4 regions of the Rhizobium sp. UGM030330-04 genome follow, and region 4 is predicted to be linked to each of the others. Evidence: predicted binding sites of a transcription regulator. Region 4 holds the regulator's gene; each other region holds the start of a gene.
The links. Region 4 encodes LexA, which represses DNA repair genes until DNA is damaged. Its sites were predicted from a motif close to TGTTCNNNNTGTGTTCNG; they were not measured.

Region 1 (7,257 bases), on a different contig from region 4:
AACAGCGGCCAGACGGTCGATGATCTCGTCATCCACCAGCTTGGTCAGGTCTTCCATGCTGAGCGTGGTCGAGGTGACGGCAAGGCGCATGATCGGCTGGCTGTCGGAATCCGCCTTGATGATCTGCGGTTCGTCGGCATCGTCAGGCAGCTGATTGGTGACGCGGCCGATGGCGTCGCGCACGTCGTTGGCGGCAACAGCCAGATCGACATTGTCGCCGAATTCCAGCGTCACGCGGCTGGTGCCGAATTGCGAGTTGGACGAGATGGACTTGACGCCGCTGACACGCGCCACCGCACCTTCGATGGTCTGCGTCACCTCCTGATCGATGGTTTCCGGCGCCGCCCCCTCATAGGTGGTCCTGACGCTGATCGTCGGCCGGTCGACATCGGGCAATTCGCGCACTTCGACGCCAACCAGTGCGGCAAGGCCGGCAACGACCAGCAGCGTGTTGAGAACCGCCGCCAGAATCGGCCGGCGCACGAACAATGCGGTAAAGGCGAGCTTGGAATCCTGACCGGAAGGCGGATGCGTCGTCATTGGCTGGCGACCTCTTCAGGCTTCGGCTGGTTGCCGACGCGGACCGCGCCGCCTTCTCTCACGCGCTGCAGGCCCTCGATCACGACAGGCTCGCCTTCCGCCAGCTCGGCCTTGACGAGAACGGCATCTGGATTGCGCTGCACGATCTGCACCCGCACCTTGTTCGACTTGTTCTCGGTGACGCGCCAGACATAGGAGCCTTCCGCGTCCCATTGCACGGCAAGCGGATCGACCGAGGCATAAATTTCCCCGGCAAAACGCATGGTGACGCCAAACGACATGCCGGCCCTGAGTTCATCCTTCTCATTGCCGAATTTCGCCCGGATGCGGATGGTGCGGCTTGCCTCATCGACGCGGTTGTCGACCGCCTCGACTTCGCCCCTGAAGGTCTCGCCGGGCCGGGAAATCGACGTCGCCTCCACCGGCATGCCGACCTTGATCGCGGTCACGAAGCGCTCGGGGGCCCAGAAATTGACGAGAATTTCGGAGCGGTCGTCAATACTGACGATGGTCGACTGCGTGGTAACGTTGTCGCCGATATTGGCGGCGACGATACCGGCCACGCCTTCGATGGGCGCGACGATGTCGCGACGCTTGAGATTAAGTTCGGCGGTGCTCAGCGCAAGCTTGGCGGCCTCTTCGGCAATCTGCGCATCCAGCACATCAAGGCGGGAAACGGATTTGAGGTTCTTGTAGGAATTCGATTTTTCAACCGCGCTGCGCAGCGTCACCTGCGCCTTGTCCCGCTCGATCACCTGCTCCTCATCATCGAGCCGCGCGAGCACCTGCCCCTTCACGACGCGTGCACCGGAGGAGGTGCGGATTTCCGAAAGCGTGCCGGAGGTCTGCGGCATGACGACAACAGACTGGATCGCCTCGCCGTTGCCGATAGCGTTCAACCGGTCATTGACCATGCCTTTTTTAACCGGAGCCGTCACCACCAGAGTGGCATTGCCGTTGCGGCGAGCGCCGCCGGCATTCTGGCCCGATGGCGCGCCTGAGGTTCCGGCGCCGGATGCCGCCACCTCGATCGCACCGGCCGGCATCTTGCCGAGCCCGATGGCGGCGAGCACATTGCGGGCTTCGGGCGAATAAAAGCCCCAGAGACAGAGCCCGGCTCCCACCACGGCAAGACTGACACCCACCTGTTTCCAGACCCGCATGTATTTCTCCGGTTGATCCGCGCAGCACGATACATTCCCGAAAACGACACGTTCCGGGACAGGTGCAGTATTCCTGCTTGGCGGGGGCAAGGCAACGCACAAATCCGTTCCTTACGTAATTGTAATTTGGGCGCAATTGCCGCGCCAGGCAGCCGGCCGGCAATCCTTCCGCGCAATCCTGTCGCAAATATCTTCCGTTGGGATAATCTGCCCCACGGAGAAACACGACTGGAGGAACCATGAGCACCGTGACGAAAGCCGAGAATCCTGAAGCCGACCCGCGCGTCAAGGCGGTGTTCGATGATATCCGCGCCACCCGCAAATCGGATTTCATCAACAATATGTGGCTCTACCTCGCCTTCGATGCCGATCTGCTTGAAAAGACCTGGGGTGAAGTCAAGGCGGTGATAGCGACACCCTCGGCGCTCGATCCCGTGGTGAAGGAAATGCTCTATATCGCCGTTTCCGTCACCAATGGCTGCTCCTATTGCGCCCATTCCCACACGGCCGCCGCCAAAGCCAAGGGCATGACGAAAGAGCAGCATGCCGATTTGCTGCGCGTCATCGCGCTTGCCGCAAAAACCAACCAGCTTGCTGTGGCTCTGCAAGTGCCCGTTGACGCCGCTTTCGACGCCGACAGGCAGACGTGATACAAAAAATGCCTTGGAATAGGCGTTTTGACTGACGATACCGGAATAAAAGCAGAACACGGTTCTGGCCTTTATATCCCGAATCACTACATTGGGCCGCATGAGCAACAGTTTTGACGATATGCCGTTCTTCGATGAAGAACCCGTGGCGCCGCGCAAGGCGACGAACAATGCCGGTGCGGAAAACGGCGGCGGGCTTGGCATTGCCGCCCGCGCCATGGCGGCGCGCGACCAGACGCGTGCCGCGCCTGACTATCTTTCCGGCCTCAACCCGGAACAGCGCGATGCCGTTGAAACGCTGGACGGACCCGTTCTCGTTCTCGCCGGCGCCGGCACCGGCAAGACCCGCGTTCTGACGACCCGCATCGCCCATATTCTGGCGACCGGCCGCGCCTATCCCAGCCAAATCCTTGCCGTGACCTTCACCAACAAGGCCGCCCGCGAGATGAAGGAACGTATCGGCGTTCTGGTCGGCGGCGCTGTCGAGGGCATGCCCTGGCTCGGCACCTTCCACTCCATCGGCGTCAAGCTATTGCGCCGCCATGCCGAACTCGTCGGTCTTAAATCGGATTTCACCATTCTCGATACCGATGACGTGGTGCGGCTGATCAAGCAGCTCATCCAGGCCGAAGGTCTTGATGACAAGCGCTGGCCGGCAAAACAGTTCGCCGGCATGATCGACGGCTGGAAGAACAAGGGCCTGACGCCGCCGGATATTCCGGAGGGCGACAGCCGCGCCTTCGCCAACGGCAAGGGCCGCGAACTTTACACCGCCTATCAGAACCGGCTGAAAACGCTGAACGCCTGCGACTTCGGCGATCTTCTGATGCACCCGATCAGCATCTTCCGCCGCCACACCGATATTCTGAAAGAGTATCACCAGAAGTTCCGCTATATTCTGGTGGACGAATATCAGGACACCAACACGGCGCAATATATGTGGCTCAGGCTGCTGGCCCAGCGCGCCAAGGGCGAACCGCAAAACGTCTGCTGCGTCGGCGACGACGACCAGTCGATCTATGGCTGGCGCGGCGCGGAAGTGGACAATATCCTCCGCTTCGACAAGGATTTTCCGGGCGCCAAGGTCATCAAGCTCGAGCGAAACTACCGCTCCACCGAACATATTCTCGGCGCGGCCGGCCATCTGATCGCCCATAACGAGGGACGTCTCGGCAAGACGCTGTTCACCGAACGCAGCAGCCCTGACGATGAAAAGGTCGTGGTGCATGCCGCCTGGGATTCCGAGGAGGAAGCCCGCGCGGTCGGCGAGGAAATCGAACAGCTTCAGCGCAAGAACCATAATCTGAACGACATGGCCATTCTCGTTCGCGCCTCCTTCCAGATGCGCGAATTCGAAGACCGCTTCGTCACGCTCGGCCTCAATTACCGCGTCATTGGCGGCCCGCGCTTTTATGAGCGCCTCGAAATCCGCGACGCCATGGCCTATTTCCGCCTTGTCTGCCAGCCGGCAGACGATCTTGCCTTCGAGCGGATCGTCAACACGCCGAAGCGCGGCCTTGGCGATACGACGATCCGCAATCTGCACGATTACGCCCGCGCCCGCGATATTCCGATGCTGGCCGCAGCCGCCGACATCATCGAGACCGACGAGCTGAAACCGAAGGCGCGCAAGGCGCTGTTCGACGTGGTGCAGGATTTCCGCCGCTGGCAGGGCCTCCTGGAAAACACCGAACACACCACGCTTGCCGAGCAGATTCTCGACGAAAGCGGCTATACCGCCATGTGGCAGGCCGACAAGACGGCAGAAGCGCCTGGACGACTGGAAAACCTCAAGGAACTCATCCGCTCGATGGAAGCCTTCGAGAGCATGCGCGGCTTCCTTGAGCATGTTGCCCTCGTCATGGATGCCGAGCAGAACGAAAATCTCGATGCCGTCTCCATCATGACGCTGCATTCCGCCAAGGGTCTGGAATTCGACACCGTATTCCTGCCGGGCTGGGAAGAAGGCCTGTTCCCGCACCAGCGGGCGCTGGATGAGGGCGGGCGCTCCGGCCTGGAGGAAGAACGCCGTCTCGCTTACGTTGGCATCACCCGCGCCAAGAAGCTCTGCCATATCTGGTTCGTGTCGAACCGGCGCATTCACGGGCTGTGGCAATCCACCCTGCCCTCCCGTTTCCTCGATGAACTGCCACCCGCCCATGTGGATGTGGCGGCGTCCGACAGCAGTTACGGCGGTTATGGCGGCCGCGGTGGCTATGGCCAGTCCCGATTCGACAAGGCCGATCCCTTCGCCAACAACTACTCCACCCCCGGCTGGAAGCGTGCGCAACAGAACCGCAGCGACGCCACCCGCGACAATTGGGGCACCCGCTCCGGCCATGCGGTCGAACGGATCGGTTATGGCGAAAGCGGCCCGCGCACCCGCACCATCGACGGCGAGCTGGTGGCGAAATCCGTGGCCGACACGCCATCGAAATACTTTGTCGGCGACCGCGTCTTCCACCTCAAATTCGGCAACGGCAATATTTCCGCCATCGAGGGCAACAAGCTGACCATCGATTTCGACCGCGCCGGGCAGAAACGGGTGCTGGACGGATTTGTGGAAAAGGTTTGATTCGCACGATTAAGACAGGTTCAAGACAGCTTTTTCCATAGCCCGCCTCAAGCCGTTGCAATAAAGGAATTGCTACACGACAGTGAAAACCGGGCGAGGACCGCTTTGCATATTTTACCGAAAAGCCAGCGCAAGCTTGCCGTTTTCCTGATCAACATGGACGGTGCCACCAGGCGCCTTGAGGACATGACGACCCGGCTTGATGCCATGGGGCTGAAGGCGGAGCGGGTGGCCGGTGTCAATGGCAGGGAGCTGAAGTATCCGATCCCGGAATTCAGCGAGATTTCCTACATGCTCATGCATGGCCGCCGTACCTCGCCGCCGGAAATCGGCTGTTATCTCAGCCATGTCGCCTGCGCCAATAAGTTCATGGACAGCGATGCCGATATCGCGCTCATCCTCGAAGACGACGTCGTCTTTGACCATGATTTTCTCGATGCGCTCGACGAGGCAGTGCTGAACGGCGATGACTGGGATCTGCTGCGGCTGACCACGGTCAGCAATGGCCGGAAGTTTCCGTTTCGCCCGCTCGCCGGCGGCCGTTCGCTCGCCATCGCGCTGACCCGCGAAAAGGGATCTGGAGCCTATCTCGTCAATCGCCGCGCCGGACGGTGGATCTCGAAACTCATTCCCATGCGGCTCGCCTACGATATCGCTTTTGATCTGGAATATCTCGCGGGCCTGAAGGGAGCCTTCATCTACCCGCTCTGCGCGACGCAGGATGCGGACGGTGAAAGCCAGATCCAGAACAACCTGCGCATTTATCGTCTGCCGCGCTGGCGTTATTTCACGGTACTGCCCTACCGCGCCTATCTGGAAACGAGCCGTTTTCTCCTGCGCGGCCTCCGCTTTGCGGTGGCGAAAGCACGGGTGGCAATGGAAGGCGGCAAGCGAAAAGCTGCCGCTGCCGGACATTGAGCGACAGGCTCAGATCTCTCCGGGCGTGAAGCCGATGAGATAGACCGCAGCCACCACGGCTGCGAGAATGAAAATCGAAATGACAAAAATCGTCATCCGGTTCAATGGCTTGCGCGTCGTTTTCTTCATGCTGGAACAATGCGCGGCTGCGTCGCTGGTTCCGTAGCGCACAGGATAATGTCGCCCAAGGCAAAGAAGAGGCGCAATTCGATTCCGCTTCAGGCACATATCAGCTAAAGCTCAGGTTCCTCTTCAGCTTTCCCGGCCCGCCATGACAGATACGACGCATCCCCGCCTCAACCCGCTGCATCTTGCCGCCGCCTTCGCCAGCGGCTGCCTCCTGACACTGATGGTCCATTTCAACGGCCAGCTTGCCCATTATGGCAGCGCGCTGTTTTCCTCATGGACGGCGCATGGCACCGGCACGGTGGCGGCGCTGATCTATCTCGCCATCATGCGCCCGAAGACAGACCCAGCGGCACCGGCAAAACCGAAAGCGCCGCTCTGGGCCTATTGCGGCGGGGTCGTGGGTGCGGCCATCGTCATCCTTACCTCCACCGCCGTCAATTCACCGCTGGCGCTTTCCGGCACCATTGCGCTCGGGCTTGGCGGACAGGTGATCTTCAGCCTGCTGGCTGATCTTTTCGGCCTCTTCGGCCTGCCCAAAAGACGACCGGACATGCGGGACATGGCGGCGGTGGCACTGATCCTTTGCGGCAGCGCGCTTATTATTCTCGTCGGGAGAACGGCATGATTATCTGGATCGCCATGGCCTTTACGGGTGGCGTGTTCGTGGCGCTGAGCCGGCAGATCAACGGCCGTCTCAGCCTGTCGAACTCGCCGCTCATCGCCTCCTTCTGGAACCATATTGTCGGTTTTGGCGTGCTGACCGTCATCGGGCTCATCGTCGGCGGCCTCATTCCGCCGGGCGCGGCCGATGCCCCCTGGCTTGCCTTCATCGGCGGCCCGATCGGTGTCGTCTTCATCGCTTCGGGAAGCTGGCTCATCCCACGCATCGGCGCGGTCAACACCGCCCTTCTGGTCATCAGCGGCCAGATGGTATCAGGCGTCGTGCTCGATCTTTTCAGCGATCATCCGCCGAAAATCTGGGCAAGCGCGCTCGGCATTCTTCTCATCCTTGCCGGCATGGTACTGACACAGCGGCGCGGCCGCTGACAAAACTCGGGCAGCCTCAGGAATCGCTGCCGCGCGAGAACATACTGAACAGCGTCTTGCCACCGCTTTTGCTGCCGCCGCTGGCAAGCGTGGGACGATTGCCGTTGAGCTTGGGCACCACCACCATGCGTTTGACTTCGCCGCGCTTGAAGGCCGCAAGGAAGCGGGAATAGTCCCGGAACACGACACAGCCGTTCGATTCGCCGCGTTTCGCCAGCATGTAGGTATGGGCCAG
Region 2 (7,257 bases), on a different contig from region 4:
TCGGAAAAGGTCTCTCATGCTGGACGACGGACAAGCGCAAAGGTCCCGCGGGGCCATCGAACGAAGGTGCCGTGTGCACCAGGATGGCGGGGTCGTCCGAAGCCCCGGTCGGAGTAAACTCGCCGCGACGGGAAAACATCGTGGCTGTCACGGAGAGGGCTGAAGGGGAACTCTCAATAGCATGACGAATGCGCTCGCGCACCAAGTCGTCGGGAAGCGCCTGCCCGAAGAACTCAATCGACGCCGACCTCAGCCGCGCCAGGTGAAACTCCAACCCCCGTACTGCGCCTTCGCGCACTTGCATTGCCGTGAAATGTGCGAAGCCCGCAAACGCGAGTGAGGAAAGATCCTCTGCTGTAGCCACGCAGCCATTTATCTCTGTCCGAAATCCCGATTTCCGGTTCATTTCTATGCTCCTGTAACGGTTTACATGATGGAGCGTCCTGCCTACAGTATGACACCACTGTCAGAGTCAAGGGCCGGAATGAAAATCGGTGAGCTGTCCCGAAGAACCAGCGTCAGCATCAGGATGCTGCGCTATTATGAAGCCGAGGGTCTTCTCGCACCGGTTCGCACTGAAACAGGATATCGGGATTACGGTCCCGCCGACGTGGAGACGGTCGGGCGCATCCGTTTGTTGGGAAATGCCGGTATGACGTTAGCCGCCATTCGGGATTTCCTGCCGTGCTCGCTTGAGCGAAGGCACGCTTTTGAACCTTGCGATGAGCTGAAGTTGAAGCTGCGTATGCAAATCAGCTCGATTGACGAACAGAGCCGGAAACTCTCAGAGAGCCGAAGCTTGCTGAGTGACCTGCTAGAAGCGTTCGAAGCGTCAACGCCGGTTTCAACTCGCGCGTAGCCTGCATCTGATCTCTGTTGGAATGTCAGCTATCCGTAGCGTCAAGCGAAAGTGAAATATCGCTTCTCCGTTTCCCATCCGTCTTGCTCTGATCGGCCCCGATGCCTTGCTAGCCTGATAGCGGAAGTTAAGGCTGGCCCATTGTTCCGCTGTCGCGATCAATCCCGCTTCAGCGGACGAAAGCTCATCCTGTGCAACGGGCAAGGCCCGTGGCTTTCAATGGCACGCAGATGGGCCGGTGTGCCGTAACCCGCATGCCCTTCAAAGCCGTAGGATGTGTGCACCATACCGGCGCGCTCCATCATCCGGTCACGTGTCACCTTGGCGATAATCGAGGCGGCGGCGATGGAGAGGGAGCGGGAATCGCCCTTGATGACGGCCTTGGCTTCGCAGGGGATGCCCGGCGGCCTGTCGCGGCCGTCGGCGAGGACCAGGGCGGGTGAGGTTTCGAGGCCGAGCACGGCGCGGCGCATGGCGTCGAGACTGGCGCGCAGGATGTTCATGCTGTCGATCAGGCCGGGGCCGGAGGAGGCGACCGAAACGATCGAGCTTTCCATGATGAGCATGAACAGGCTCTCCCGTTTCTGCTTCGTCAGCTTCTTGGAATCATTGAGGCCAGCAGGAATATTATCCGGATCGAGAATGACCGCGGCCGCAACGACCGGTCCGGCAAGTGGCCCACGGCCTGCCTCATCCGTGCCGGCGACGGGCCAGAGGCCCCTGTTTTTCGCTTCCAGCTCGAAGGAAAAATCCGGGCCGGTATCGGCAAGATCGAAGAGGGCAGGAGAATCGGGTGTGGTGCGGCGTTTCATGCGGCGAAACTTGCACACACACCCGATCTCCTGCAAGCCCCCGGAGGCGGGCGATGACAGGCAGGGTGAGCCGGGGTCAAGGGGCGTGGCTCACTATGCCCTCAAGGTCATCATGACCTTTGATCCTCCAGCGGGGCGGCGGAGGAAAAACGATCGCACGCGAGGCGGCGGTTCCGGGGGTAATGTCCGGCGGGCCAGGGAAAACCCGTCGGGCATTTCATGGGGAGGGTGGCCGCGAGAAGGGAAGAGGCCAGCGCTCCTTGTCGTGTTCCGCCCGATATCGCGGCACGGTCTGTGTGGTGCTTCGATCAGGCAGGGTGTCTTCAGCGTCCGTTTCTCAAAGCAGCGACAATTGCACGCCGGTGCCACCCGGCGGCACGAAGAGATCGTCGCGCAGATGAATGCCACGGCGGATGAGGCCGAGCCTCTTCGTCGCCATCTCGAAACGCCTGCCGATCTGCCAGGCATAGGGGCCGGCACCCTTCATGCGTTTTCCGAATTCCGCATCATAATCCTTGCCGTCGCGCATCGAGCGCACCAGCGACATGACATGACGGTAGCGGTCCGGATAGTTGCGCAGCAGCCAGTCGCGAAAGAGCGGGCTCACCTCAAGCGGCAGCCGCAGCAGCACGTAAGAGGCTTCCGTTGCGCCGGCGGCCTTGCCGGCCTCGAGAATACGCTCGATCTCATGATCGTTGAGTGCCGGAATGACAGGCGCCATCATCACGGCGACGGGAATGCCGGCCTCCGTCAGCGCCTTGACCGCTTCCAGCCGCTTTTCCGGCGTGGCGGCGCGTGGCTCCATGTTGCGCGAGAGCTTGCGATCCAGCGTCGTTACGGAAATGCCAACCTTGGCGAGGCCCTTTTTGGCCATAGGTGCCAGAATGTCGATATCCCGCTTGATCAGCGCCGATTTGGTGACGATGGCGACAGGATGGTCGGCCTTGGCCAGCACTTCCAGTATCTGCCGCATGATGCGCCATTCGCGCTCGATCGGCTGATAGGGGTCGGTATTGGTGCCGATGGCGATCACCCGCGGCTTGTAGCCCGGCTTGGCCAGTTCCCGCTCCAGAAGTTTTGCCGCATCCGGCTTGGCGAAGAGCTTCGATTCGAAATCCAGCCCGGCGGAAAGACCCATATAGCTGTGGGTCGGCCTTGCGAAACAATAGATGCAGCCATGTTCGCAGCCGCGATAGGGATTGATGGAGCGGTCGAACGGGATATCGGGCGATTCATTGCGGCTGATGATGCTGCGCGGCTTCTCCACCTGCACTTCGGTGCGGAATTCCGGCATGTCTTCCAGCGTCTGCCAGCCATCGTCGAAAACCTCGTGCTGCAGGGCCTCGAAGCGCCCGTCAGGGTTAAGCCCGGCGCCACGGCCGCGACGACGGTCGATCTCGATGCGCAGGCCCGACGCATCGGCCAGCGCATTGGCAATGTCAGGCATATGGCTCGGCTGGAAGGCAGCCTGCCCCGAAAGCGTATGGTTTCTCATCTGGATGCTCCCGGGCGCCGCGCGCCTGAAGGCCCGCCAAACACCCTAAACCGTTTCCGTTCGAACAGGCTTCCATCACCTTTTCGATGATTAAATTCCTAATGCAAAAATGAGAACAATACAAGAACAAAAAATGCAGAACCGATATTTGTTCACATCCCGGCAGGGGAAGGCTGGGGGAGTGATTTCGCCGCGGGGTGGGGTGCTGATCCGCACCGGGAATGGCGGATTTTACCACGATGGGAATAGTGGCAATTTATTGTGCGATGCGTTAGAGCTATGCATATGTTGACAGTCATAATGGAATGCCGGGATCAGGAACCGGAGCTGGCGCACACGCTGTCTGCGCTTGTCACCGGGGCCGTGGAAGGGCTTGTAAGCGATGTGGTGATCCTTGATCATGGGTCGCGCGATGGATCGTCGCGTGTCGCCGATGCCGCCGGCTGCCGTTTTTATGGGCAATGGGACATCGAGGACATCGTGCAATCCGCGCGCGGCGGCTGGCTGCTTCTGATCGAGCCCGGCGCCCGTCCACAGGCGGGCTGGATCGATGAGATTCTCGAATATGTGGCGATCTGCGCCCAGCCCGCACGCTTTTCGCCATCGCGTTATCATCGCCGCAATATCTTCAGCCGTGTGCTGCGCCGCGCGCCGCCGCTGGAGCACGGATACCTGCTGCCCAAGAAACACGCCCTGTCGATTGCCAGGCCGGGCATGGGCCTGACGCAACTGATTGGCGGGCAGAAGCCGCGCCGGCTGAATGCGGAGATGGTGCCCGCCTGGGCGCTGCGGGCTCCGGCCTGACGCCGGGACGCTGTCTTACCCTGCCAGAACCTTGCCCGGGTTCATGATGCCGGCCGGATCGAAGGCGTGCTTGATGCGGCGCATCAGTTCCATCTCGATGCCGGGCCGAATGGCGGCCAGCTCATCGCGTTTCAGCTGGCCTATGCCATGTTCGGCGGAAATGGAGCCGCCGAGCGACAGCACGATGCCGTGCACGATCTCGTTCATGTCCCGCCAGCGGCCAAGGAACTCGGCCTTGTCGGCTCCCACCGGCTGGGAAATATTGTAATGGATATTGCCGTCGCCGAGATGACCGAAGGCGCAGACGCGGGCGCCGGGGATGGCGGCGATAACCGCCTTTTCCGCCGTCGCCATGAATTCCGGTATTTTCGATACCGGAACGGAAACATCGTGCTTGATCGACCCGCCTTCCGGTTTCTGCGCATCCGACATGCTTTCGCGCATGTGCCACAGCGCCTGCCGCTGTGCTTCTGACGCGGCGATCACCGCATCCTCGACCAGGCCCGCCTCAAAACCGCGCTCCAGCAGCGATTGCATCATCGTCTCGGCCGTTTCCGCCGAATCGGAGGTGGAGATATCGATGAGCGCGTACCAGTCATGCGGCGTCTGCAGCGGGTCGCGCACGCCGGGAATGTGTTTCGTGGTGAATTCGACGCCGATACGCGGCATGAGCTCGAAGCCGGTCAGCGCCGTGCCGCAGAGGTTCGAGGCCATTTCGAACAGTTTCAGCGCGTCATTAGTGGATGAGAGCCCGGCGAACGCCACCTGATGGCCGAGCGGCTTCGGGAACAGCTTCAGCACCGCGCCGGTGATGACGCCAAGCGTGCCTTCCGAGCCGATGAAGAGATCGCGCAGATCATAACCCGTATTGTCCTTTTTCAGCCGGCGCAGCCCGTTCCAGATTTCACCTGTTGGCAGCACCACCTCCAGCCCGAGGCAGAGCTGGCGCATATTGCCATAGGCAAGCACCGCCGTGCCGCCGGCATTGGTGGCGAGATTGCCGCCGATGCGGCAGGAACCCTGCGAGCCGAGCGACAGCGGGAACATGCGTTCCACCGTATCGGCGGCCTTGTGGATGTCGTCGAGAATGCAGCCGGCATCGGCGACGATGACATTGGCCACGGGATCGATGTCGCGGATGCGGTTCATGCGCTCCAGCGACAGGATGATGTCGGTGCCGCCGGCCCGCGGTGTCTGGCCGCCGACAAGGCCGGTATTGCCGGTCTGCGGCACGATGGGTGTGCCGGTCTCGCTGGCGAGCTTCAGGATGGCGGCAACCTCTTCGACCGAGCCGGGCTTGATGAGCAGCGGGGAGGCACCACGGTAAAGCCCGCGATTTTCCACAAGGCGCGGCGCCATTTCCGCCGGGTCGCGCACCGCATTCTTCTCGCCGACGATTGTCGTGAAGCGGTCGAGGGTATCGGATGAGGGGGCGATGGCAGTCATGGGCGTCTCGCTGTCATTGAAACGGTGGGCGAAATGGTGGGCGGGTCAGCCTCTCGGCGCGGCGGCGCGGGACAGGCGGTCGTTGATCGCCTCTCCAAGACCATGCATGGGAATGGCGGTGATTGCGATCATGTCCGCGCCGCTCGCATCGGCGGCTTTCAGATAATCGAACAGATTGGCAGCGGCCTCGGCAAGATCGCCGGCGGGGCTGAGGTCGAGAACGGTGCGCGCGGCCTCTTCGCCTGAAACGGTGCGGCCGCCGAAACGGATCAGTGCCTCACCTGGCAGAACCGATGTGGCGCCGAGCCGCACGGCAGCACCCGGCGCATAATGCGAAGCCAGCATTCCGGGCGCTTCAATGGCGGCAGCGGCTTTTTTCGGCCGCTCGAGCCGCGCGCCAGCAACCCGCTCGATGTCTGCGGTGACGATGCCGCCCGGGCGAAGCAGCCGCAGGCGTCCGTCTTCTTCCACCTTGACGATGGTGGATTCGACGCCGACGGCCGCCGCCCCGCCATCAAGAACGAGATTGATCTTCTGGCCGAGATCGGCCTCCACATGGGCCGCGCTCGTCGGGCTGATCTTGCCGGAACTATTGGCGCTGGGCGCGGCCAGTGGCCTGCCGAAGCGGCGGATAAGCTCGCTGGCAAAACCCTGCGGCACGCGGATGCCGACCGTATCGAGACCGGCCGTCGCCAGCGAATGAATACCGCTTGCGGGTTTCAATGGCAGAACCAGCGTCAGCGGGCCGGGCCAGAAGGCCTGGGCGAGCTTCAGCGAAACGGGGTCGAAAACGGCGTAATGTTCGGCCATGGCGATATCGGCCATGTGGCAGATCAATGGGTTGAACTGCGGCCGGCCCTTGGTCTCGTAAATGCGGGTGATGGCCGCCGGATTGGTGGCGTCGGCGGCAAGGCCATAGACGGTTTCCGTCGGCAGGGCGATGGGCCGTCCGTCCGCAAGCTCCGCCACGGATGCCTGCAGGGCTGTTTCCCGCTCTTTTTCGATATTGATATGACGCGCCATGATGCTGCCTTTCACGGCGGTCAATAGCGTATTTCAGGGCGGAGTGGGAAGCGCTAATGCATGGCGCCCGAAAGTGGCGAGCGGTTTCGGGATGACGACATGCACAAACCCGATAAGGATACGGCGCTTGAGGCGCTTTATCGTGTCTTATATCGCCTTGATGATCTTGCGCATCTCCTCCGAGCGGGCGCCGAGCATGAGCACGTTTTTCAGCGCCACCCGCGGATCATGGGTCTGGAACAGCAGGCCGCCACGGTGGAAGGACGTGTCGACGGCGATTTCCTGATCGGGAAGCGCATTGATGGCGACGGCAAAATACATGCGCGAATAGCGCGCATCGATATTTTCGAAGAAGTTCTCGGCGCCGCTCAGTTCGGCGAAGAAATTCGCGAAATAGAAGGACCACAGCACATGACGTTCGGCATCAAAACTGGTTTTTGACGCCGTGACATGACAGTAGCCGAGATGCGGCCGGTCGTTGAGCAGATGGTGGAAGACCATCTTCGGAAAACGGATGGACTGGTGAAAGGTGTTGAGACGGCTATGGGTGGCATCGGCGGCGGCCTCGAGCTTGCGCCCGGTCATCGCCGCCACCTCGTCGTGGCTGTAATAGACACGTTCCCTCGGCAGCCAGCGTTCTTCATATCGGCTGATCCGGCCGGTGCGGAGAAAATCCGAATGCGCGGTCTTCGACCGTATCGGCGTGACGGAATGTCTGCCTGCATCGAAATAACGTATGCGTGTCGCCTTCTCCACCAGGAACGCCCTCGTTGCCATCGGTCAGGCAAGATAATTTAGTCCGTGTTAATACTCCGTTG
Region 3 (7,257 bases), on a different contig from region 4:
CGTCGAGCAGCGAATGCGCGGCCTTTTCCAGACGGCATTCGGTATAACGCTCGGCCGCCGGCGGGTCACCGTCGATGGAGCCGAAATTGCCCTGCCCGTCGATCAGCGGCAGGCGGAGCGACCAGTCCTGCGCCATACGCGCCAGCGCGTCGTAGATCGCCATGTTGCCGTGCGGGTGGAATTTACCCATCACGTCACCGGTGACGCGGGCGCACTTGACGTATTTCTTGTTCCAGTCGATGCCGAGTTCGGACATGCCGTAGAGAATACGGCGATGAACCGGCTTCAGGCCGTCTCGCACATCGGGAAGCGCGCGGGACACGATAACGCTCATGGCGTAGTCGAGATACGACCGCTGCATTTCCTCCATGATGGAAATCGGTTCAATGCCTGGCGGAAGCTTTCCGCCGCCGGGGGGGCTCTGGTCAGTCAAAACGGATCACATTCTCTGTTAAGAATCGGATGGATTTTTATAGCGGAAACAGCCACGTTAAGCCAATTTCCCGGCGAGTTTTGAACAGGCTTTTGCGTCATTTGCAAGACGAGCGCCGCTTTTCACGATTTAGCCCGGCAAAAGCGCGCCACTCCCTTTCAAAGTCCCGGCGACTTGCGTAGGCTTGCGTCTAAAAACAAAACCGACGGGGAAAGAATGGCCAGCAGCGAAACGCTCATCAACGCGCTTACCACACTTCTGGTCACACTCGATCCGCCGGGGCTTGCGCCCGTCTTTCTGGCGCTGACCGCCGGCATGACGCGCGACCAGCGCAGCCAGGTGGCGCTGCGCGGTTCCATCATCGCCTTCGGCATCCTCGCCGTCTTTGCCCTTTTCGGGCTTGCCATCCTCAACCTGCTCGGCATTTCGCTTGGCGCCTTCCGCATCGCCGGCGGCCTTCTGCTGTTCTGGATTTCCTTCGAGATGATTTTCGAGAAGCGTCAGGAGCGCAAGGAAAAGACCTCCGAGATCGCCATCACCAAGGACCATCTTCACAATCTGGCGGTCTTTCCGCTGGCGCTCCCCCTGATCGCCGGACCGGGCGCCATTTCCGCCACCGTCCTTCTCGCCGGAACGATGAAGACCACCATCGAGATGGTCGTGCTCATCCTGATCCTCGCTTTCGCCATGGCTCTCGTCTACGCGGCGCTGATCGTTTCGGAGCGTATGGACCGGTTTCTCGGCAATACCGGCCGCGCCATCCTCACCCGGCTGCTCGGCGTTCTGCTTGCGGCGCTTTCCGTGCAATTCGTGGTCGACGGCATAAAATCGGCCTTCGCTTTCTGAGCCGCCCACGCATGGCGAGACCTGCGCAATAAATTCCTGCCAATCGTTGAAATGCAGGAAAATCCTCCCTTTAAATCCGGCTGCCGCTTCGGTTAAAAGACGCATGTTTTTTTTCGGATTCGAAAGTTATCTCCATGCGTTCCACGCTGCGCCGCCTGATCCCGGATGCCGCACCCGTCAGTAACAGGGAAAGGCTGCGCTCCGCGACCGGCGCCTTCGTCGGCATTCTGCTGACCGGTCTTCTGGGTAGCCTCGCTCTTCGTTTCGACCCAACCCTGCCCGCCATGATCGCGCCGATGGGCGCGTCGGCCGTGCTTTTATTCGCGGTCCCCTCCAGCCCGCTGGCCCAGCCCTGGTCCATCCTGTGCGGCAATCTCGTATCGGCTTTCGTGGGGGTGACGGTGGCGCTGCTCCTTCCGGACCCATTCCTTGCCAGCGCCCTTGCCATCAGCCTCGCCATTGCCGCCATGATGGCGCTGCGCTGCCTGCACCCGCCAAGCGGCGCGGTGGCGCTGACGGCCGTTCTCGGCGGCCCCGCGGTGCACAGCCTCGGATACGGTTTCCTGCTGTGGCCGGTCGCCGGAAATTCGCTGATCCTTCTTGCGCTCGCGCTCGCCTATAACAATGCCACCGGCCGCGCCTATCCGCATGGCCTGAAGCTTGGAAAGGCCGCCCACGGCACCACCGATCCGACGCCTATCCAGAAAATCGGCTTTTCCTCCACCGATCTCGATGAGGTGCTGAAGGAATATGACGAGGTTCTCGATATCGATCGTGACGAACTGGAAACTATCCTGCGCAAGACCGAGCTGCGTTCCTGGCGCCGCCGCGCGCTGCATCTCGATTGCGCCAGCGTCATGTCGCGCGATGTCGTCGGCGTTGCCCCTGAGGACAGCCTGCGCCACGCCCATGCGCTGATGCACAGCCATCATTTCAAGGCACTGCCGGTCACCAATGACAGGGCGGAAATCGTCGGCATCGTTACCCAGACGGATTTTCTGGAAAAGGCAAGCTGGAGAAACGGTCGCCCGTCGATCGGTTTCCTGCAGCGGCTGCGCCTCATCTTCTCAGGCGCAAGTGCCCCCAACGATACCGTCAAGGACATCATGACTTCACCCGTGAGAACCGTGCGGCCGGAAACCTCGATCGAGGAAGCCATCATCCGCTTTGCGGAGGAAGGGTTGCATTATCTGCCGGTGATCGATGCCAGGGGCAAGATGGTGGGCATCGTGTCGCAATCCGACGTCATGGTTGCGATGCTGGCGGACAAGGTCGCGGCATAGCCTGCCGCGATATCGAAGTGCCTGCCTCTCCCTGGGGGGCGGAAAGGCGGGGCGGTTAGCGTCTCGCCTTCAGGAGGCGCTGCCATAGCGTGCCGCCAAAGAACCGTCCGAGCACGACGAAATAGGCGATGATCAGCGCAAAGGCGACAAAGGCGGGCACGCCATTCAGGGCAAAACCCTGTGGCGTGCGCCCGCCAGCAACCGCTGCGACGAGAAATCCGGCGGCGAAAAACGCCGTCCAGAAATCAAGGAAGAAAGCGAGAATGATGCGCCAGGTAGCCGGTTGTTTTGTCGCCGGCTGTTTCGGTGCGGATTCGTCACTCATGCCTGTCTCCTGTCACGCCTTTACGTATTCGCCGTCCGCTCAGAACGGGATATCGTCGTCCATGTCGTTGGAGAAGCCGCCGGAAGGCTGGCCGCCGCCCCGCGAAGAGCTGCCGCGCGACGAAGACTGCTGGTCGTAACCGCCGCCATAACCCGAGCCACCGCCGCTGCCATAGTCATTGCCACCGCCGAAATCACCGCCGCCGCTGCGGCCGCCGCCACCTTCGCCACGACCGTCGAGCATCGTCAGCGTGGAGTTGAAGCCCTGCAGCACGATTTCGGTGGAGTAGCGGTCGTTGCCGGTCTGGTCCTGCCATTTGCGCGTCTGCAGCTGGCCTTCGATATAGAGCTTGGCGCCCTTCTTGACATATTGCTCGACGACCTTGCACAGGCCTTCGTTGAAAACCACGACGGTATGCCATTCGGTCTTCTCACGGCGCTCGCCGCTGTTGCGGTCACGCCAGGTCTCCGAAGTGGCGATGCGCAGGTTGGCGATCGGGCGGCCATCCTGCGTCCGGCGGATTTCGGGATCGGCGCCCACGTTTCCGATCAGAATTACCTTGTTTACGCTACCAGCCATCTCGTCATCCTGTCCGCCAGCCATCATGACCGGCAATTGCATTTCAAAAAATTCGCCACACAATAGCTGCCGCTGCCCGCAAAGGGCACCGCAAGCATGGAACTATCCACAAAGAATAATCTTATGCTGCGGGAGCAGACATTCGCGCTTGCAATTCGTTCCTTTTTTGTTCTATTAAATCGCAGATTTCGAGTCAAGCATTCCGAAAAGCTGCGACCGATTGGGAATAGACCTCGACACGTCCGGCTGCGTCACTACATAAGGACGCGCCGCCATCAAGCCTGTTGTTTTTATCCGAGCCTTGTCATGAGTGAACTGAAGACGATTTCCATCCGTGGTGCCCGCGAGCATAATCTCAAGGGTATCGATCTCGATCTGCCACGCAACAAGCTGATCGTCATGACCGGGCTTTCCGGCTCGGGCAAGTCGTCGCTCGCCTTCGACACGATCTATGCCGAGGGCCAGCGTCGTTATGTCGAAAGCCTCTCGGCCTATGCGCGCCAGTTCCTCGAAATGATGCAGAAGCCGGATGTCGACCAGATCGACGGCCTGTCGCCGGCAATCTCCATCGAGCAGAAGACCACCTCGCGCAATCCGCGCTCCACGGTCGGCACGGTCACCGAAATCTACGACTATATGCGCCTTCTCTTCGCGCGTGTCGGCGTTCCCTATTCGCCGGCCACCGGCCTGCCGATCGAAAGCCAGACGGTCAGCCAGATGGTCGACCGCATCCTCGCCTTCGAGGAAGGTACGCGTCTTTATATTCTCGCGCCGATGGTGCGCGGGCGCAAAGGCGAATATAAAAAGGAACTCGCCGACCTGATGAAGAAGGGCTTCCAGCGCGTCAAGGTGGATGGTCAGTTCTACGAAATCGCCGACGTGCCCGCCCTCGACAAGAAATACAAACACGATATCGACGTGGTGGTGGACCGTGCGGTGGTTCGCCCGGACATGGCCGCACGCCTTGCCGACAGTCTCGAGACCTGCCTCAAGCTCGCCGACGGGCTGGCTGTCGCGGAATTTGCCGACAGGCCCCTGCCGCCGGAAGAGACAGCCGCCGGCGGTTCCGCCAACAAGTCTCTCAACGAAACCCATGAGCGTGTGCTGTTTTCGGAGAAATTCGCCTGCCCCGTTTCCGGCTTCACCATCCCGGAAATCGAGCCGCGGCTGTTCTCCTTCAACAATCCCTTCGGCGCCTGCCCCAGCTGCGATGGCCTTGGCTCGCAGCAGAAGGTCGATGAAAACCTGATCGTGCCGGAGCCGGCCCGCACCCTGCGTGACGGCGCCATCGCTCCCTGGGCCAAGTCGTCTTCTCCCTATTACAACCAGACGCTGGAAGCGCTCGGCAAGGCCTTCGGTTTCAAGCTTTCCAGCAAATGGTCGGAGCTTTCGAAGGACGCACAGCAGGCCATCCTTCAGGGCACTGATGACAAGATCGAATTCAACTATCAGGACGGCGCCCGCTCCTACAAGACGGTAAAGAATTTCGAAGGCATCGTGCCCAATCTGGAGCGTCGCTGGAAAGAGACTGACAGCGCCTGGGCGCGCGAGGAAATCGAACGCTACATGTCGGCGGCTCCCTGCCCGGCCTGCGCCGGTTATCGCCTGAAGCCGGAAGCGCTCGCCGTCAAGATCAACAGGCTGCATATCGGTGAAGTCACCGAAATGTCGATCCGCACCGCCCGCGACTGGTTCGAGGTGCTACCGGAGAGCCTCAACGCCAAGCAGAACGAGATCGCCGTCCGCATCCTCAAGGAAATCCGCGAACGCCTGCGGTTCCTGAACGATGTCGGGCTGGATTATCTCAGCCTGTCGCGCAATTCCGGCACGCTTTCCGGCGGTGAAAGCCAGCGCATCCGGCTGGCGTCGCAGATCGGTTCCGGCCTCACAGGCGTTCTCTACGTTCTCGACGAGCCGTCGATCGGCCTGCACCAGCGAGATAACGCCCGCCTGCTCGATACGCTGAAACACCTGCGCGATATCGGCAACACCGTCATCGTGGTCGAACATGACGAGGATGCCATCCTGACGGCGGATTATGTGGTCGACATCGGCCCGGCCGCCGGCATTCATGGCGGCCAGGTCATTGCCGAAGGTTCGCCGCAGGAGGTGATGGCCAATCCGAAATCGCTGACCGGCAAATACCTCTCCGGTGAGCTCGGTGTCGCCGTGCCGGCAGAACGCCGCAAGCCCAAGAAGGGCCGCGAAATCAAGGTATTTGGCGCGCGTGGCAACAATCTGAAGAATGTCACGGCCGCCGTGCCGCTTGGCGTCTTCACGGCCGTGACCGGCGTATCGGGTGGTGGCAAATCCACCTTCCTGATCGAGACACTCTACAAATCGGCGGCGCGCCGGGTGATGGGCGCACGCGAAATCCCGGCCGAACACGACCGCATCGATGGTTTCGAATTCATCGACAAGGTGATCGACATCGACCAGTCGCCGATTGGCCGCACGCCGCGTTCCAACCCGGCCACCTATACCGGCGCCTTCACGCCGATCCGCGACTGGTTCGCCGGTCTGCCGGAAGCCAAGGCGCGCGGTTATGCGCCCGGCCGTTTCTCCTTCAACGTCAAGGGCGGCCGCTGCGAAGCCTGCCAGGGCGATGGCGTCATCAAGATCGAAATGCACTTCCTGCCTGACGTCTATGTCACCTGCGATGTCTGCCACGGCAAGCGTTACAATCGCGAGACGCTGGACGTGACTTTCAAGGGCAAATCCATTGCCGACGTGCTGGATATGACGGTGGAGGAAGGCGTTGAGTTCTTCGCAGCCGTGCCGGCGGTGCGCGACAAGCTGCAATCGCTGTTCGATGTCGGCCTCGGTTACATCAAGGTCGGCCAGCAGGCCAACACCCTTTCCGGCGGTGAGGCGCAGCGCGTCAAGCTTGCCAAGGAACTGTCGAAACGCTCGACGGGCCGCACGCTCTATATTCTCGACGAGCCGACGACAGGCCTGCATTTCCACGACGTCAACAAGCTTCTGGAAATGCTGCATGCGCTGGTGGAACAGGGCAATTCCGTGGTGGTGATCGAACACAATCTCGAAGTCATCAAGACGGCCGACTGGATCATCGATATCGGCCCTGAAGGCGGCACGGGCGGCGGCGAAGTGGTGGCCACCGGCACACCGGAAGACATCGTCAAGGTCGAGCGCTCCTATACGGGTCACTTCCTGAAGGAGCTTCTGGACCGCCGGCCGGCCGGCAAGCGGGAAGCTGCGGAGTAATTGTTGGGACACCGATGGTCCCCGAGCCTTCTCCGTCATTCTCGCTCTTGAGGCGAGGATCCATGATCAGAAAACACACCGACCGTCGCTTAAAGCTGGAGAATGGCGATAGCGCGGCGGGTTGAAAACGGCGCAGAATTGGGAGGAACAGCATATGTCGACATCAGGCACGATCCGCACCGGTATCGGCGGCTGGACCTTCGAGCCATGGGAAGGCACGTTTTACCCGGAAAAACTGCCAAAGAAGCGCCAGCTGGAACACGCCAGCCGGCAACTCACGGCCATCGAGGTGAACGGCACCTATTACAGCAGCCAGAAGCCGGAAACCTTCGCCAAATGGGCATCAGAAGTGCCTGAGGATTTCGTATTCTCGCTAAAGGCAAGCCGCTTCGTCACCAACCGCAGGGTTCTGGCCGAGGCCGGGGAATCCATGACGAAGTTCCTGACGCAGGGGCTGACGGAACTCGGCTCCCATCTCGGCCCCATCCTCTGGCAATTCGCCCCCACGAAGAAATTCGACGCGGATGATTTCGGCGCCTTTCTGGCGCTCCTGCCTGAAAAGC
Region 4 (7,257 bases):
GTTTGTCGCACCGGCGATGTCGCTGCCTACGATCTGCCGGCTCCTGTTTCCCGGCGCGGGCTGAAGGCCGCCATCGTCGAAAAACTCGCCGCCTGTCTCGCCGAGGAGCGGGCATTCGGCCATGGTTTCCTGTTCATTCCCGTCATGATCGGCTGTGGCGCGATCCTGTGGTTTTCTCTGGATGTCACGCCATCTTCGTCCGTTCTGGCAATCGCATTCCTGCTTGCCGCCGGTCTGGCACTTTTTCGTCGATACGATACCGGCCTGTCGGCGGCGAGTTGCAGCATCGTCGCTTTTCTGTTGCTCGGCATGCTTCTGGCCGATCTCGAAACGAGGCGTGCCGGCACCGTGGTGCTGGATACACCCGTTACCACCACCATCACCGGCACGGTGACACGCCGGGAGGTCGATGCGCGTGGCGACTGGCGATATATGGTGAGACTTGTCGCGACGGAGGCGCCGAAACTGTCACGCCCGCCGGAAAGGGTATCGCTGCTTGCGCGCGGCGGCGGTGAGCCGGTCGCACTTGGCGCCACCATTCGCGGCAAGGCGCGGCTTTCGCCGCCCTCCGGTCCGGCCCTGCCGGGGCTGAATGATTTCGCTTTCGCCTCCTACTTCAAAGGCGTGGGCGCGACGGGATTTTTCTACAAGCCGCCCCGGATGATAATGTCACCGAAAAGTGATGTTGCGGCTGCGACAGGTTTGCTCGAATGGGCCGATATGCGCCTTTATGGCCTTCGCAGCGCCATTGCCGAACGCATCCGCGGCACGATTGGCGGCGATGCCGGCGCTTTTGCCGCCTCCATAGTCACCGATGAGAGACAGGCCATATCGGCCGGAACCATGGAAGCGCTGAGGCTTTCCGGCCTTGCGCATATCGTCGCCATATCCGGGCTCAACATGGCGCTGGCCGCCGGCATCTTCTTCGTCGGCCTTCGGCTGGGTTTCAGCCTGTTTCCCGCCTTTGCGCAGCGCTGGCCCGTGAAGAAGATTTCGGCTTTCGCCGCTCTCCTGATGACGCTCGCCTATTATCTGATTTCCGGTTTTGCCGTCTCTGCCGAACGCGCCTGGCTGATGATGTCGGTGATGCTGATCGCTGTCCTTTTCGATCAACCCTCGCTCAGCCTCCGGAATGTCGCGCTTTCCGCCTTGGTCATTCTTGCGCTTTCACCTTCGGAAATCATGGGGCCGAGTTTTCAGATGTCCTTTGCCGCGACCATCGCGCTGGTATCCGCCTATGCCTGGTGGAGCCTCCGGCGCAGCGATCACGAGCGGCTGTCGATCGGTCGCAGACCGGCATGGATGAGGGCAGGGGAAACGGCAGGGGCCATCATCGGTGGCGTCATCGTCACATCGCTGATTGGCGGGCTTTCGACAGCGATCTATTCGGCCGAACATTTCCACCGTGTCACCACCTATGGACTGTTCGCCAATCTGGCCGCCATGCCGCTGATGTCGCTGGTCGTCATGCCTTTCGGTCTCGTCGCCATGCTGCTGATGCCTTTCGGGCTCGATGCCCCGTTCCTGAAGGTTATGGGATATGGCATGGCGCTTGTCATCGAGGTTGCGGGGGAGGTCGCGTCCTGGGGTGGCAGCGCTGCGACAGGTCGGCCGCATGGCTGGTTCATCGGTCTTGCTTCCTCCGGTTTCCTGCTGCTGACATTGCTGCGCAGCCGGCTGGCCCTGCTTGGCATCCCGGTTCTGCTCGTCGCTTTCGGGCTATCGGCGACCATGGCCTATCGCGATGCGCCGGACCTGCTCATTCACGAGGACGGTGAACTGGTCGCGCTGCTGGAGGATGGCAAGGTCTATACAACAAAGACACGGCCGCAGGGTTTCGTTTATGGCCAGTGGCAAAGAGCATTGCTCTTACCGGAACAGCCCGTGCCGCCGGCCATCGTCAAAACCGGGACGGCACCGACCCGTGTGGCTTTCGCTGCAAGGCCGAAACTGACCTCGCAGGAGCTGAGCACCGTTGCACGGCAGATGACGGCGGCCCTGAAAGATGCCGAGCCGGGTGTCTTCACCTGCATGAGAGGCATATGGTGCGTGGCGCGGGCGGGCAGCGGCGAATGGATCGTCGTTCTTGAGGACGGCCGGTTTGCCGGAAAAGCCTGCGACATCGCCGATATAGTCGTTGTTTCCCGCAGAACCTCGTTTTCGCAGTGCCGCTCGGGAGCGTTGCTGCTCAACCGTGATATTCTGCGGCGTATCGGTTCGGTGGAAATGAACTTTGCGGGCAGCGAGCAGTCCGCGGTGGTCGGAAGGCTGCGCGCAGCCATCGCAGGGGCGGACAGGCCGTGGAGCGAACACCGCTATTATGACTGGAAGAGCGGCCGTTTCGAGCACGATGTACCCGAAAAGGTCCGGCAGTTGCTGGCGACGTCGCAGTGACCATCGCCAGCACAGGTCCTCAGGCCTTCAGGCGAAGATCGGCAGTCAACTCGCCAATACCGCCGATCTCCTCTTCATGCGCCGTATCGCGCCAGATTTCCTTCAATCCGGCCTCATACCATTCGCGCATGGCGGGCAGGGCGAGCAGCCGGTCGCAATAGGTTTTCGCGCCCGGTGAAAGATCGGCACCGTAGGTCTGGAAACGGAATGCGACAGGGCAAAAGAAAGCGTCCACCGCCGTGAATTTCTGACCGGCAAGGTAGGGGCCGCCGAATTTTGTCAGCCCTTCGCTCCACAGCGTATCGATGCGCTTGATATCGGCCGCAAGCCCGGCATCGCCGCCTTTCGGCTTGACCCGAATGCCGACCGACATCGGATAGAGATTGCGCAGCGAGGAAAAGCCGGCATGCATTTCGCTCGCAGCCGAACGCGACCATGCCCGGGCCTGCTTGTCGCTCGCCCAGATACCCTGATGTCTTTCCGCCAGATATTCGGCGATCGACAGCGATTCCCATATCGTCACTCCCTCGTCGACAAGGCAGGGCACCTTGCCCGTCGGCGAAAAGTTGGAAAAGGCGACGCCTTCGCCGAACGGAACGAGTTTCTCATCGAAGGCGATACCGAGCGTGCGCATCAGGACCCACGGCCGCAGCGACCATGAGGAATAGTTCTTGTTGGCGATATAAAGATCATACATGGCTTGTCTCCCGGATATGACGCGCATTTCTATACCTGTCGGAGCGCTGCGGAATATCGAAAATAATCCATGGCACCCATAAACGCCTTTGATGAGTGGCGGCGGGCTGCTCAACGATCAATGTCAGCATTCAAGTGACGGATGGGCGTCAAGCCCATCACGCAGGCCGGATACCTCGCAGCGTTACCGAAATTCCATGCGGATGACGCACGGAACGCAACAGGCCGGGCTAAAATCGAAGCCGCAATATCATATGAAGACCGCAACCGATGCTCAGCGGTACGGAATGAAACTGCTCCCGGGATGAATGTGTCAGCCCGGTTTCCGCATAGTCAGCCAACGAGCGAAATTGCCGCCATCCTCAATGGATGTCTCTTCACCAGGGCGATGTTCGCCCCGAGAAGATGGCGGCCTGTACGGATCAATGGTAACGGCGGATCAGTCCGACCAGTTTGCCCTGAATTTTCACCCGGTCCGGCCCGAATATGCGGGTCTCATAGGCAGGATTGGCCGCTTCCAGCGCGATGGAGGCGCCCTTGCGGCGGAAGCGCTTCAGCGTCGCTTCCTCGTCATCCACCAGCGCCACGACAATATCGCCGGGGCTGGCGGTATTGCCATTGCGGATGATGACGGTGTCACCATCGAAAATGCCGGCCTCGATCATCGAATCGCCCTTGACCTCGAGAGCGTAATGTTCGCCCGAGCCCAGCATGTCCACCGGTACGGCCACATCATGGGTATTGTTCTGGATGGCGGAAATCGGAACGCCGGCGGCAATACGGCCCATGACCGGCACGGTAACGGCGCCGCCGAGATCGTTGGCGGGCGCCTTGGGGGCAGGGGCCGGTTCCGGCGCTTTTGGCTTGCCGAGACTGCCTTCGATGACGCTCGGTGAAAAGCCGCGCTGCGGCCGCGCACCCGGCGTATAGGCCTCAGGCAACTTGATCACTTCCAGCGCTCGCGCCCTATTCGGTAGCCGGCGAATGAATCCGCGCTCTTCGAGGGCGGTGATCAGCCGGTGGATGCCGGATTTGGAGGCAAGATCGAGTGCGTCCTTCATTTCATCGAAGGAGGGCGGCACGCCGGACTCTTTCATTCGTTCATGAATGAAGAGAAGCAATTCCTGCTGTTTGCGCGTGAGCATGAGGAAAACACCCTTGAGAATCGTAGTGGAGATCGCGAAACAAATACAGAACGAACACTATATGTTCCATATGTGTTCCGCAATCCCCTAAAATTTCGTGAAGCTGCCATCTGTTGTTTTGATGATTTGCCTGAAAGCACGCAATTGTGCTTTTCTGCCGCTGGGACTGTTCCGGTGTCGCCTTGCCGGACCCGACAGCAGGAAGCAGGAAAATGACGAAACCCTATCGCGTCGACCATCTCGTACTGCCCGTCGAGCGTCTCGACGTCGCCGCCAATCGCCTTGCAAACCTTGGGTTTACGGTCGCGCCGGCGGCTCTCCATCCGTTCGGCACACACAATGCCTGTGTTTTTTTCTCCGACGGCACCTATCTGGAGCCGCTCGCAATTGCTGACCCGGCTAAATATAACGCCTCGATTGGCAGAGGAGATGTCTTCACCGGGCGGGATCATGCCTTTCGGAAACACGTCGGAGGGGAGGGTTTTTCCGCTCTCGTCGCTGCAACCGAAGACGCCCTTGGGGATCACGACCGATTCGTGGCCTCCGGCCTGACGGCCGGTAATGTCTTTGAATTTTCGCGTCCGGTCAAAATGCCGGACGGTTCGCAGAGCGAGGCAGCCTTCCGGCTGGCTTTTGCTGCGAGCGGTTCCGCTGAGGATTTCTTCCTGTTCAGCTGCCAGCGGCTGCAGGCCTTGCCGGGCGACCGCTCGGCGCTGGAGCGCCATGCCAATGGTGTGTCCGGTCTCAGCGAGATCGTCTTGTTTGTCGGTGATGATCCGAATGCCGCACGCCTGATAGAGACGGTTTTTGGCTGCGGCGGCAAAATATCACCGGACGGTGATGTGGTTTTCGCAACCGGCAATGCGTGCATAAGATTGACTGAGAAGCCAGTCTTCAATGGATATGCGCTGAATGTTGCCGGGCAGGGTGATGCTGGACTGCGCGGCGCGGGCATCGTCCTTTCCGTCGGCGATCTTGCCGTGACAGCGGCGGCGCTTGCTGCTAATGGCGTGTTCTGCATGGAAACGGGCGGCCGTCTGGTGGTGCCCGCAGCACCCGGCCAGGGCGTTGCCTTCGCCTTCGAGGAAAAATAATGAGCGTTACGAACAATCTCAAAGTCACCGCCGGCGACGGCGCCAGCAAAGTTTCTTTCTCCAACAGCGAGCGCTTTTCGCTGATTGCCGGCCCGTGCCAGATGGAAAGCCGCGAACATGCATTCATGATCGCCGGCGTCCTGAAGGAGCTTTGTGACAAACTTGGAATCGGGCTTGTCTATAAATCCTCCTTCGACAAGGCGAACCGTACCTCGCTTTCCGGCAAGCGCGGCATCGGCCTTGAGAACGCCATGCAGGTCTTCGCCGATCTCAAGAAGGAGTTCGGTTTTCCTGTCCTGACCGACATTCACACCGAAGAGCAATGCGCCATCGTTTCCGAAGTGGTGGATGTGCTGCAGATCCCGGCCTTTCTCAGCCGTCAGACCGATCTTCTCGTTGCCGCCGCGAAAACCGGCCGCGTCATCAATGTCAAGAAGGGTCAGTTTCTGGCCCCCTGGGACATGAAGAATGTTCTGGCCAAGCTGAACGACAGCGGTAATCCGAATGTGCTTCTGTGCGAGCGCGGCGCCTCCTTCGGTTATAATACGCTGGTCTCCGACATGCGCTCGCTGCCGATCATGGCCTCGCTGGGTGCGCCCGTTGTCTTCGACGCCACCCATTCCGTGCAGCAGCCGGGCGGGCAGGGCGGTTCCACCGGTGGCCAGCGCGAATTCGTCGAGACGCTGGCGCGCGCGGCCGTGGCCGTCGGCGTGGCCGGCCTCTTCATCGAGACCCATGAGGACCCGGACAATGCGCCTTCCGACGGTCCCAACATGGTTCACCTGAAGGACATGCCGAAACTGCTCGAAAAGCTCCTGGCCTTCGACACCATCACCAAAGCCTGAAGAACCGGCGCGGTTCGTGCCAATCGATTTTAAATGGCGGGCGCTCCGTTTCTGCCGCCCGCCGTCATTGTAATTTCTTCGCCATCGTCTAAGACAGGCGACGGAAAATATCTGTTCCATTCCCAAGGGAGAGACCATGACTGCCATTACCGATATCATCGCGCGCGAAATCCTCGACAGCCGCGGCAACCCGACCGTTGAAGTCGATGTTTATCTCGAAGACGGCTCCATGGGCCGCGCCGCCGTTCCTTCGGGCGCCTCCACCGGTGCGCATGAAGCGGTTGAGCTGCGCGATGGCGGCAAGCGTTATCTCGGCAAGGGCGTGGAAAAGGCAGTCGAAGCCGTCAATACGGAAATCTTCGACGCCATCGGCGGTTTCGATGCCGAGAACCAGATCCAGATCGACCAGACGATGATCGCGCTTGACGGTACGCCGAACAAGTCGCGTATTGGCGCCAACGCCATTCTCGGTGTATCGCTTGCCGTCGCCAAGGCTGCGGCTGAAGCTTCCGGCCTGCCGCTTTACCGTTATGTCGGCGGCCCGAACGCGCATCTGCTGCCGGTTCCGATGATGAACATCATCAATGGCGGCGCCCATGCCGACAACCCGATCGACTTTCAGGAATTCATGATCCTGCCGGTCGGCGCGGAGAACATCCGCGAAGCCGTGCGCATGGGTTCTGAAGTGTTCCATACGCTGAAGAAAGAACTGTCCGCTCAGGGCCACAACACCAATGTCGGTGATGAGGGCGGTTTCGCACCGGGTCTCGAAAGCGCGCCGGCAGCGCTCGATTTCATCATGAAGTCGATCGAAAAGGCTGGCTATCGTCCGGGCGAGGACATGTATGTCGGCCTCGACTGTGCATCGACCGAATTCTTCAAGAACGGCAAATACGTTCTCGAAGGTGAAGGCCGTACGCTGGAATCCGGCGCAATGGCTGAATACCTCGCGGAGCTCGTTGCCAAGTACCCGATCATCTCCATCGAAGACGGCATGGCTGAAGACGACTGGGACGGCTGGAAGGCGCTCACCGATCTGATCGGCAATAAGTGCCAGCTGGTCGGCGACGACCTCTTCGTCAC

Region 1: the regulator LexA is predicted to act here: its motif matches at 2,395-2,412, upstream of N434_RS21265 (ATP-dependent helicase).
Region 2: the regulator LexA is predicted to act here: its motif matches at 3,278-3,295, upstream of N434_RS08965 (PA0069 family radical SAM protein).
Region 3: the regulator LexA is predicted to act here: its motif matches at 3,623-3,640, upstream of uvrA (excinuclease ABC subunit UvrA).

What each region holds. Positions count from the first base shown of each region.
Region 1 is NZ_QKML01000015.1:101,541-108,797, reverse strand. It holds gene N434_RS21280 (efflux RND transporter permease subunit) at 1-540, opposite strand, end outside; gene N434_RS21275 (efflux RND transporter periplasmic adaptor subunit) at 537-1,703, opposite strand; gene N434_RS21270 (carboxymuconolactone decarboxylase family protein) at 1,943-2,353, shown strand; gene N434_RS21265 (ATP-dependent helicase) at 2,454-4,928, shown strand; gene N434_RS21260 (glycosyltransferase family 25 protein) at 5,034-5,846, shown strand; gene N434_RS21255 (DMT family transporter) at 6,118-6,600, shown strand; gene N434_RS21250 (DMT family transporter) at 6,597-7,022, shown strand; gene N434_RS21245 (DUF2778 domain-containing protein) at 7,039-7,257, opposite strand, start outside.
Region 2 is NZ_QKML01000005.1:42,775-50,031, forward strand. It holds gene N434_RS08950 (aminotransferase class IV family protein) at 1-406, opposite strand, end outside; gene N434_RS08955 (MerR family transcriptional regulator) at 485-859, shown strand; gene rnhB (ribonuclease HII) at 1,018-1,671, opposite strand; gene N434_RS08965 (PA0069 family radical SAM protein) at 2,009-3,166, opposite strand; gene N434_RS08970 (glycosyl transferase) at 3,452-3,970, shown strand; gene N434_RS08975 (FAD-binding oxidoreductase) at 3,986-5,416, opposite strand; gene N434_RS08980 (L-threonylcarbamoyladenylate synthase) at 5,462-6,439, opposite strand; gene N434_RS08985 (DUF6656 family protein) at 6,587-7,195, opposite strand.
Region 3 is NZ_QKML01000018.1:14,444-21,700, forward strand. It holds gene gyrA (DNA gyrase subunit A) at 1-433, opposite strand, end outside; gene N434_RS22810 (MarC family protein) at 650-1,279, shown strand; gene N434_RS22815 (CBS domain-containing protein) at 1,414-2,562, shown strand; gene N434_RS22820 (hypothetical protein) at 2,618-2,887, opposite strand; gene N434_RS22825 (single-stranded DNA-binding protein) at 2,927-3,508, opposite strand; gene uvrA (excinuclease ABC subunit UvrA) at 3,773-6,694, shown strand; gene N434_RS22835 (DUF72 domain-containing protein) at 6,849-7,257, shown strand, end outside.
Region 4 is NZ_QKML01000012.1:79,397-86,653, reverse strand. It holds gene N434_RS18455 (ComEC/Rec2 family competence protein) at 1-2,394, shown strand, start outside; gene N434_RS18450 (glutathione S-transferase family protein) at 2,414-3,091, opposite strand; gene lexA (transcriptional repressor LexA) at 3,513-4,235, opposite strand; gene N434_RS18440 (VOC family protein) at 4,448-5,329, shown strand; gene kdsA (3-deoxy-8-phosphooctulonate synthase) at 5,329-6,174, shown strand; gene eno (phosphopyruvate hydratase) at 6,311-7,257, shown strand, end outside.